DNA from 2 places in the Priestia sp. YIM B13486 genome. Region 1 is predicted to be linked to the other one. Evidence: a T-box and tRNA genes for the amino acid it is inferred to sense, from the RefSeq annotation. Region 1 holds a T-box; the other holds one or more tRNA genes.
The links. A T-box is a leader RNA that pairs with one kind of tRNA and senses whether it is charged. The one in region 1 lies ahead of serS (serine--tRNA ligase), so its partner is inferred to be a tRNA-Ser.
Positions count from the first base shown of each region.

Region 2: it has a tRNA-Ser gene. The T-box ahead of serS (serine--tRNA ligase) is inferred to sense a tRNA for this amino acid. The anticodon was not compared.

Region 1 is NZ_JBHZOZ010000025.1:4,646-8,053, reverse strand. Features, by position in the region: gene ACFX4G_RS27805 (deoxynucleoside kinase) at 1-287, shown strand, start outside; tRNA gene ACFX4G_RS27800 (tRNA-Ser) at 408-500, opposite strand; gene serS (serine--tRNA ligase) at 612-1,889, opposite strand; T-box leader at 1,942-2,154, opposite strand; gene pdxT (pyridoxal 5'-phosphate synthase glutaminase subunit PdxT) at 2,212-2,799, opposite strand; gene pdxS (pyridoxal 5'-phosphate synthase lyase subunit PdxS) at 2,821-3,408, opposite strand, start outside.
Region 2 is NZ_JBHZOZ010000001.1:454,570-457,977, reverse strand. Features, by position in the region: gene ACFX4G_RS02325 (Na/Pi cotransporter family protein) at 1-70, shown strand, start outside; gene ACFX4G_RS02320 (DUF456 domain-containing protein) at 157-642, shown strand; tRNA gene ACFX4G_RS02315 (tRNA-Asn) at 705-779, shown strand; tRNA gene ACFX4G_RS02310 (tRNA-Met) at 781-854, shown strand; tRNA gene ACFX4G_RS02305 (tRNA-Asn) at 895-969, shown strand; tRNA gene ACFX4G_RS02300 (tRNA-Ile) at 973-1,049, shown strand; tRNA gene ACFX4G_RS02295 (tRNA-Ser) at 1,061-1,153, shown strand; gene sodA (superoxide dismutase SodA) at 1,351-1,959, shown strand; gene ACFX4G_RS02285 (MFS transporter) at 2,089-3,366, shown strand.

The DNA of each region.
Region 1 (3,408 bases):
TTCCTCATCCGGATCTGCTCATTTATTTGGAAGGCAGCTTCGAAGATATTGTAGATCGCATTCAAGAAAGAGGGCGACCAATGGAACAGCAAACGCCTCTTGATTATTGGAAAGAGATGCACGCCCGATACGAAGACTGGATTAATAACTTTACGGCTTGCCCTATTCTTCGTTTAGATATTAGAGAATACGACCTTATCAAGGATCCTGATTCAATTGAATCAATTGTTGAAAAAGTGGCTCGCTTTTTACAACATAATGAAAAGCTAAAACGTCGTCATCTATAAAAAAATGCCGCTTTAATAAATAAAGCGGCATTTTTAACAAATAAAAAACCGTTACTTATAAGTAACGGTTTTCCAATCTCCAATTTATCGCGCTATGTTAATTGCATTATAAGTCAAATATGGCGGAGGAAGAGGGATTCGAACCCCCGCGGGCTTTAACACCCCTGTCGGTTTTCAAGACCGATCCCTTCAGCCGGACTTGGGTATTCCTCCGTATCGACAAGTATTAATTTATCATATACAAATAATAAAGTCAACTCTTTTATTGATGTTTTTAAAAAAGATGTTCATTAAGAATTAATTCTTAATGAACACCTTCTACTTTTATTTAGAGATAAATTCTTTATTTCCCATATATGGACGCAGCACTTCTGGAATTTGAATTGATCCATCTTTCTGCTGGTAGTTTTCTAAAATTGCAGCTACCGTACGACCAATTGCTAAGCCAGAACCGTTTAGTGTATGAACATGTTCTGGTTTTGCTTTTGTATCACGGCGGAAGCGAATATTAGCACGGCGAGCTTGGAAGCTTTCAAAGTTTGAACAAGAAGAAATTTCACGATACGTTTCATAACTTGGAATCCAAACTTCAATATCATACTTTTTGGCTGCTGTGAAACCTAAGTCAGCTGTACACATGCTTAGAACTCGGTAAGGTAAACCTAATAGTTGAAGAACCTTTTCAGCATGGCCCGTTAATTTTTCTAATTCATCATAGGAATCTTCTGGCTTAACAAAGCGAACGAGTTCTACTTTATTAAACTGATGCTGACGAATAAGACCACGTGTATCTCTTCCTGCAGAGCCTGCTTCTGAGCGGAAGCAAGCACTATACGCTGTATAAGCAATTGGAAGCTGATCTCCGCTTAAAATTTCATCACGATGTAAATTTGTAACTGGTACTTCAGCTGTAGGAATTAAGAAATAATCTTCTTCTTTAATCTTGAATGCATCTTCTTCAAATTTAGGAAGCTGCCCTGTTCCTGTCATGCTTGTGCGATTCACCATATATGGAGGAAGGATTTCTTCATAACCATGTTCATCCATATGTAAATCCATCATAAAGTTAATAAGAGCGCGTTCTAATCTTGCACCTAACCCTTTATAAAATACAAAGCGGCTTCCCGTTACTTTCGAAGCTCTTTCAAAATCTAAAATATTTAAATCTGTTCCTAAATCCCAATGCGGTTTTGGTTCAAAATCAAATTGTTTAATTTCTCCCCATTTGCGAACTTCTACGTTATCATCTTCAGTTTCACCTACAGGCGTACTTTCATGTGGAACGTTAGGAATTGAAAGCAGCAATAGTTCTAATTCTTCTTCAACGCTGCGAAGCTCTTCATCCAATTGCTTTACGCGGTCTCCTACTTCACGCATTTCAACGATTAAATGATCAGCATCTTGTTTTTCACGCTTCAATTGTGCAATTTGCTGTGATACTTCATTTCGCTTGCTTTTTAACTCTTCTGTTTGAGCAATTAGCTCACGGCGTTTTGCATCTAACTCTTCAAAGCGACCTAAGTCCGTTAAGTCCTCACCACGAAACTTGAGCTTTTCTTTTACTTCATTAAAATTAGCACGTAAAAATTTTAAATCTAACATATTTAGTACCTCCTTTAGTATAAAAGGGCAAAATAAAAACTCTCATCCCCATGAAAGGGACGAGAGTTTACCCGCGTTGCCACCCTAATTGAAAGCTAAAATAAGCCTTCCTCTTAAACCAGATAACGGATGAACCGAAACTGCCTACTACTTTTTCGACAGCTTGCTCCAGGACGGATTCATAAGAATTGATTATCGATTCACACCAGCCATCGACTCTCTTGAAATCAAAAATCTTATTACTATTTCCTATCAACGCTTTATACCAATATCATTTTTATTAATCATAATGTACTACAAGTCTTTACAAGATGCAATTCATTTATACAGGTTTTTTTGAAGCTTCTTCAACCATTGCTACAAAATACTGCGCCATGCGAGCATCATCTGTCAATTCTGGATGAAACGAACATCCCAAGAATTGACCTTGTCTTGCCGCAACAATTCGATCGTTATGCATTGCTAAGACTTCAACGTTTTCTCCTACTTCTACAATATGCGGAGCACGTATAAATACGCCTATAAAATCTTCACCGATATCTTTAATATTTAGGGCAGCTTCAAAGCTATCCCGTTGACGCCCAAACGAGTTTCGAGCTACCGTAATATCCATAACACCTAAATGAGGCTCTTCACGGTCAACGACTTGTCCTGCAAGTAAAATTAAACCGGCACACGTACCAAATACCGGTTTACCTGCTTGTGCAAACTGGCGAAGAGGTTCCATAAAGTCATATTTGTCGATCAGACGACGCATCGCTGTGCTTTCGCCGCCCGGTAGGATTAAACCATCTATTTCGTTTAGCTGTTCAACTTTTTTTATGATAATGGCTTCAGCGCCTGCTGCTTCTAATGCTTGTGCATGCTCGCGAAAGGCACCTTGTAATCCTAAAACGCCTACTTTTACCATTTTGTCAAAACTCCCTTTAAATTACCATCCACGCTCTTGCATGCGGTTTTCTGGTAATAATGATGAAATTTCAATCCCTTTCATTGCACTTCCTAACCCTTTTGATAAGTTTGCAATCAGCTCATAGTCTTGATAATGTGTTGTTGCTTCCACGATTGCTCGCGCAAACTTTTCAGGGTTGTCTGATTTGAAGATTCCTGATCCAACGAACACGCCGTCTGCTCCAAGCTGCATCATCAACGCTGCATCTGCTGGTGTTGCTACACCGCCTGCTGCAAAGTTTACAACCGGTAAACGACCTTCACGTTTAATTTGCAGTAATAACTCATAAGGTGCGCCTAATAATTTAGCTTCTGTCATTAACTCATCTTCGTCCATACCCACAACTTTACGTACTTGAGCGTTTACTTGACGCATATGGCGTACTGCTTCCACGATGTTTCCTGTCCCTGGTTCGCCCTTTGTACGAAGCATTGCAGCTCCTTCAGCAATACGACGAGATGCTTCGCCAAGATCACGGCAACCGCACACAAATGGAACCGTAAATGTATTTTTATTTAAATGAAACTCCTCATCAGCTGGAGTCAACACTTCACTTTCATCGATGTA
Region 2 (3,408 bases), on a different contig from region 1:
TCATGCGGTTAATATTGCGGAAGCGGTACTGGGCGATCGTTATGCAAAGACCTATTCACAGGTAAAATAAAGAAAGACCTTGCTTAAGCAAGGTCTTTCTTTATAGGTGTAGTTATTGTATGATAAATAGTAATACTAAAAAGGATAGGTGCGAACGTGGCTATTTTATGTTGGGCATTAATTATCGTTAGCTTTGTTGTATCGTTTGTTGGGTTAGTTTATCCCATCATCCCAAGCGTGCTATTTGTAGCTCTAGGATTTGTTATATACGGTTTATTTTATGATTTCAGCTCCTATAGCTGGTTATTTTGGGTGATACAAGGATTGTTAGTTGTGGCACTTTTTTTAGCAGACTATATAGCTAATATTATTGGTGTGAAAAAATTCGGAGGCACTAGAGCAGGTGTTTGGGGAAGTACAGTTGGGCTGCTTGTAGGTCCGTTTGTCATTCCGGGATTTGGAATTATTTTAGGGCCGTTTATCGGAGCGATTGTAGGAGAACTGCTTGTTCATCGGACCACAATTAGCAACGCAGTAAAAATTGGAGTAGGTTCGGTTATTGGCTTTTTTAGTGGCGCTATTTCAAAAGGATTTATTCAACTGCTGATGATTGCCTATTTTTTATACGCTGTTTTAAAATAATATATTGACTTTAGGCTAGAAACATGTTAAATTTTTAATGTCGCTAGTAAATGTTATATTGTTCCACAGTAGCTCAGTGGTAGAGCTATCGGCTGTTAACCGATCGGTCGTAGGTTCGAGTCCTACCTGTGGAGCCATGGCGGTGTAGCTCAGCTGGCTAGAGCGTACGGTTCATACCCGTGAGGTCGGGGGTTCGATCCCCTCCGCCGCTATTTTCCAATTTACGTTTGTGGCATACATAATTCATATTGTTCCACAGTAGCTCAGTGGTAGAGCTATCGGCTGTTAACCGATCGGTCGTAGGTTCGAGTCCTACCTGTGGAGCCATGTGGACCCTTAGCTCAGCTGGTTAGAGCAGACGGCTCATAACCGTCCGGTCGCAGGTTCGAGTCCTGCAGGGTCCACCATTTATAGGGTTGGAGGAATACCCAAGTCCGGCTGAAGGGATCGGTCTTGAAAACCGACAGGGGTGTTAAAGCCCGCGGGGGTTCGAATCCCTCTTCCTCCGCCATACTATTGTCTATTCAAAGCTTCTTTTGAGAAAAAGAAGCTTTTTTTATGTTTAAAAGAATAGCGAATGGGAATTAGGTAAATATAAATCATGGATTAGGAACTTTTTATTTGAAACAGTAGGGTAAATTTGCTAATCTAAACGTATATGGTGCTTTTGCGCCAAAATGCTTACATATTTTGAAGGAGGAATTATTCATGGCTTACAAATTACCAGAACTACCTTATGCATACGATGCACTGGAACCACATATCGACAAAGAAACAATGAATATTCACCACACAAAACATCACAACACATATGTTACAAATCTAAACGCTGCTGTTGAAGGCAAAGCGGATTTAGAAAGCAAAAGTATTGAAGAGTTAATTTCAAACTTAGATGCTGTTCCTGAAGATATCCGTACAGCAGTACGCAATAACGGTGGCGGTCATGCGAACCACTCATTATTTTGGACAATCCTTTGCCCTAACGGTGGCGGTGCTCCAACTGGTGAATTAGCAGACGCTATCGCTAGCAAATTCGGCAGCTTTGATCAATTCAAAGAAGAATTTGCAAATGCAGCTAAAACTCGCTTCGGTTCTGGCTGGGCTTGGTTAGTTGTAAACAACGGCGAATTAGAAGTAACAAGCACACCAAACCAAGATAGCCCATTAATGGAAGGCAAAACGCCAATTCTTGGTCTAGACGTTTGGGAGCACGCTTACTACTTAAATTACCAAAACCGCCGTCCAGATTACATTTCAGCATTCTTTAATGTTGTAAAATGGGACGAAGTTGCTAAGCGTTACGACGCTGCAAAATAAGCTAAAGACGTATTTAAGAGCCAGTAAAGTAATTATTACCTTTACTGGCTTTTTTGTTTTCCAATTCTTTTACATATCTCCTTTTCTTTTTCACACACTAGGTGTAGAAGAGAAAAGGAGTTTTTTGATATGCCTTTATTAAAAAAAGTAGTTGGAGATGTAGAAGTTAGTAAAGATTTACTTTTGCTTTTAATTATAGGCGGTCTTTATGCCTTGGCTATTTCAATTTCCAATTCGTTTGTTAACATTTATCTGTGGAAACAATCAGGCGAATTTTCGGATCTCGCTATTTATAATTTAGCGGTAGTGGTGCTTCAGCCGCTTACGTTTATTTTAGCAGGTAAATGGGCCAAACGAATTGACCGGGTTGTGGTTTTAAGGTTAGGTGTATCTTTTTTAGCTGTTTTTTATATCGCTGTATTAGTCAGTGGAGCTAACGCAGCCGAGTATTTAGTATTGCTTGGTGGACTGCTGGGTATAGGATACGGCTTTTATTGGCTAGCTTTTAATGTGCTAACTTTTGAAATTACAGAACCTGATACAAGAGACTTTTTTAACGGATTTTTAGGGATCTTAAACTCTTTTGCAGGGATGATTGGTCCTTTAGGAGCGGGCTTTGTTATTTCCGCTTTGTATGAATCACTTGGGTATAAAATTGTGTTTGGTGTATCGCTGCTATTGTTTATCGGTGCCGTTGTACTTAGTTTTTTTATTACAAGACGCGCAGCGGAAGGAGTATACAAATTTAAAGAAGTATGGGCTGAACGAAAAGTCAATAAAGACTGGAATCGAATATTGCAGGCTCATTTCTTTCAAGGGTTGCGTGAAGGTACGTTCATTTTTGTTGTATCCGTCATGGTATTTATTACGACGGGAAGTGAATTAGCTTTAGGAACATATGGACTGGTGAATTCAGCGGTTGCATTTGTAGGATACTATGTTGCCTCAAGGTTTATTAAGCAAAAAAATCGCCTTCGGTTTATCTTCACAGGGGGCCTCCTTCTCTATGGAGCAGTCTTTTTGCTTATCTTTAACTTATCGTATCCAAAGTTAATTATATATGCTGTTTGTATTGCCGTTGCCTATCCTATTTTATTGGTTCCATTCATTTCTCTAACGTACGATGTGATTGGACGAGCAAAAGACGTTGTTTCAAAAAGAATTGAATACATTGTTGTCAGAGAAGTATTTCTGAATATCGGGCGCGTCGTTTCCATATCTTTATTTTTAATAGCTGTACTGTTTTTTGATGAAGCAAAAAGTATTCCCATTTTATTAGCTATTGTTGGAGCAGGGCATACGATCATTTATTTTTGTGTGAGACATATCTCACAGCCTCTGCACAAAAAAGAAACGACTGTTACTCCTCCGGTATTAAATGAAGGAGACGGAGAGTCTCCAGCTTAGAGTGTTGTCAGCTCCTTCATTTGCACTATGGAAAATGCTTCG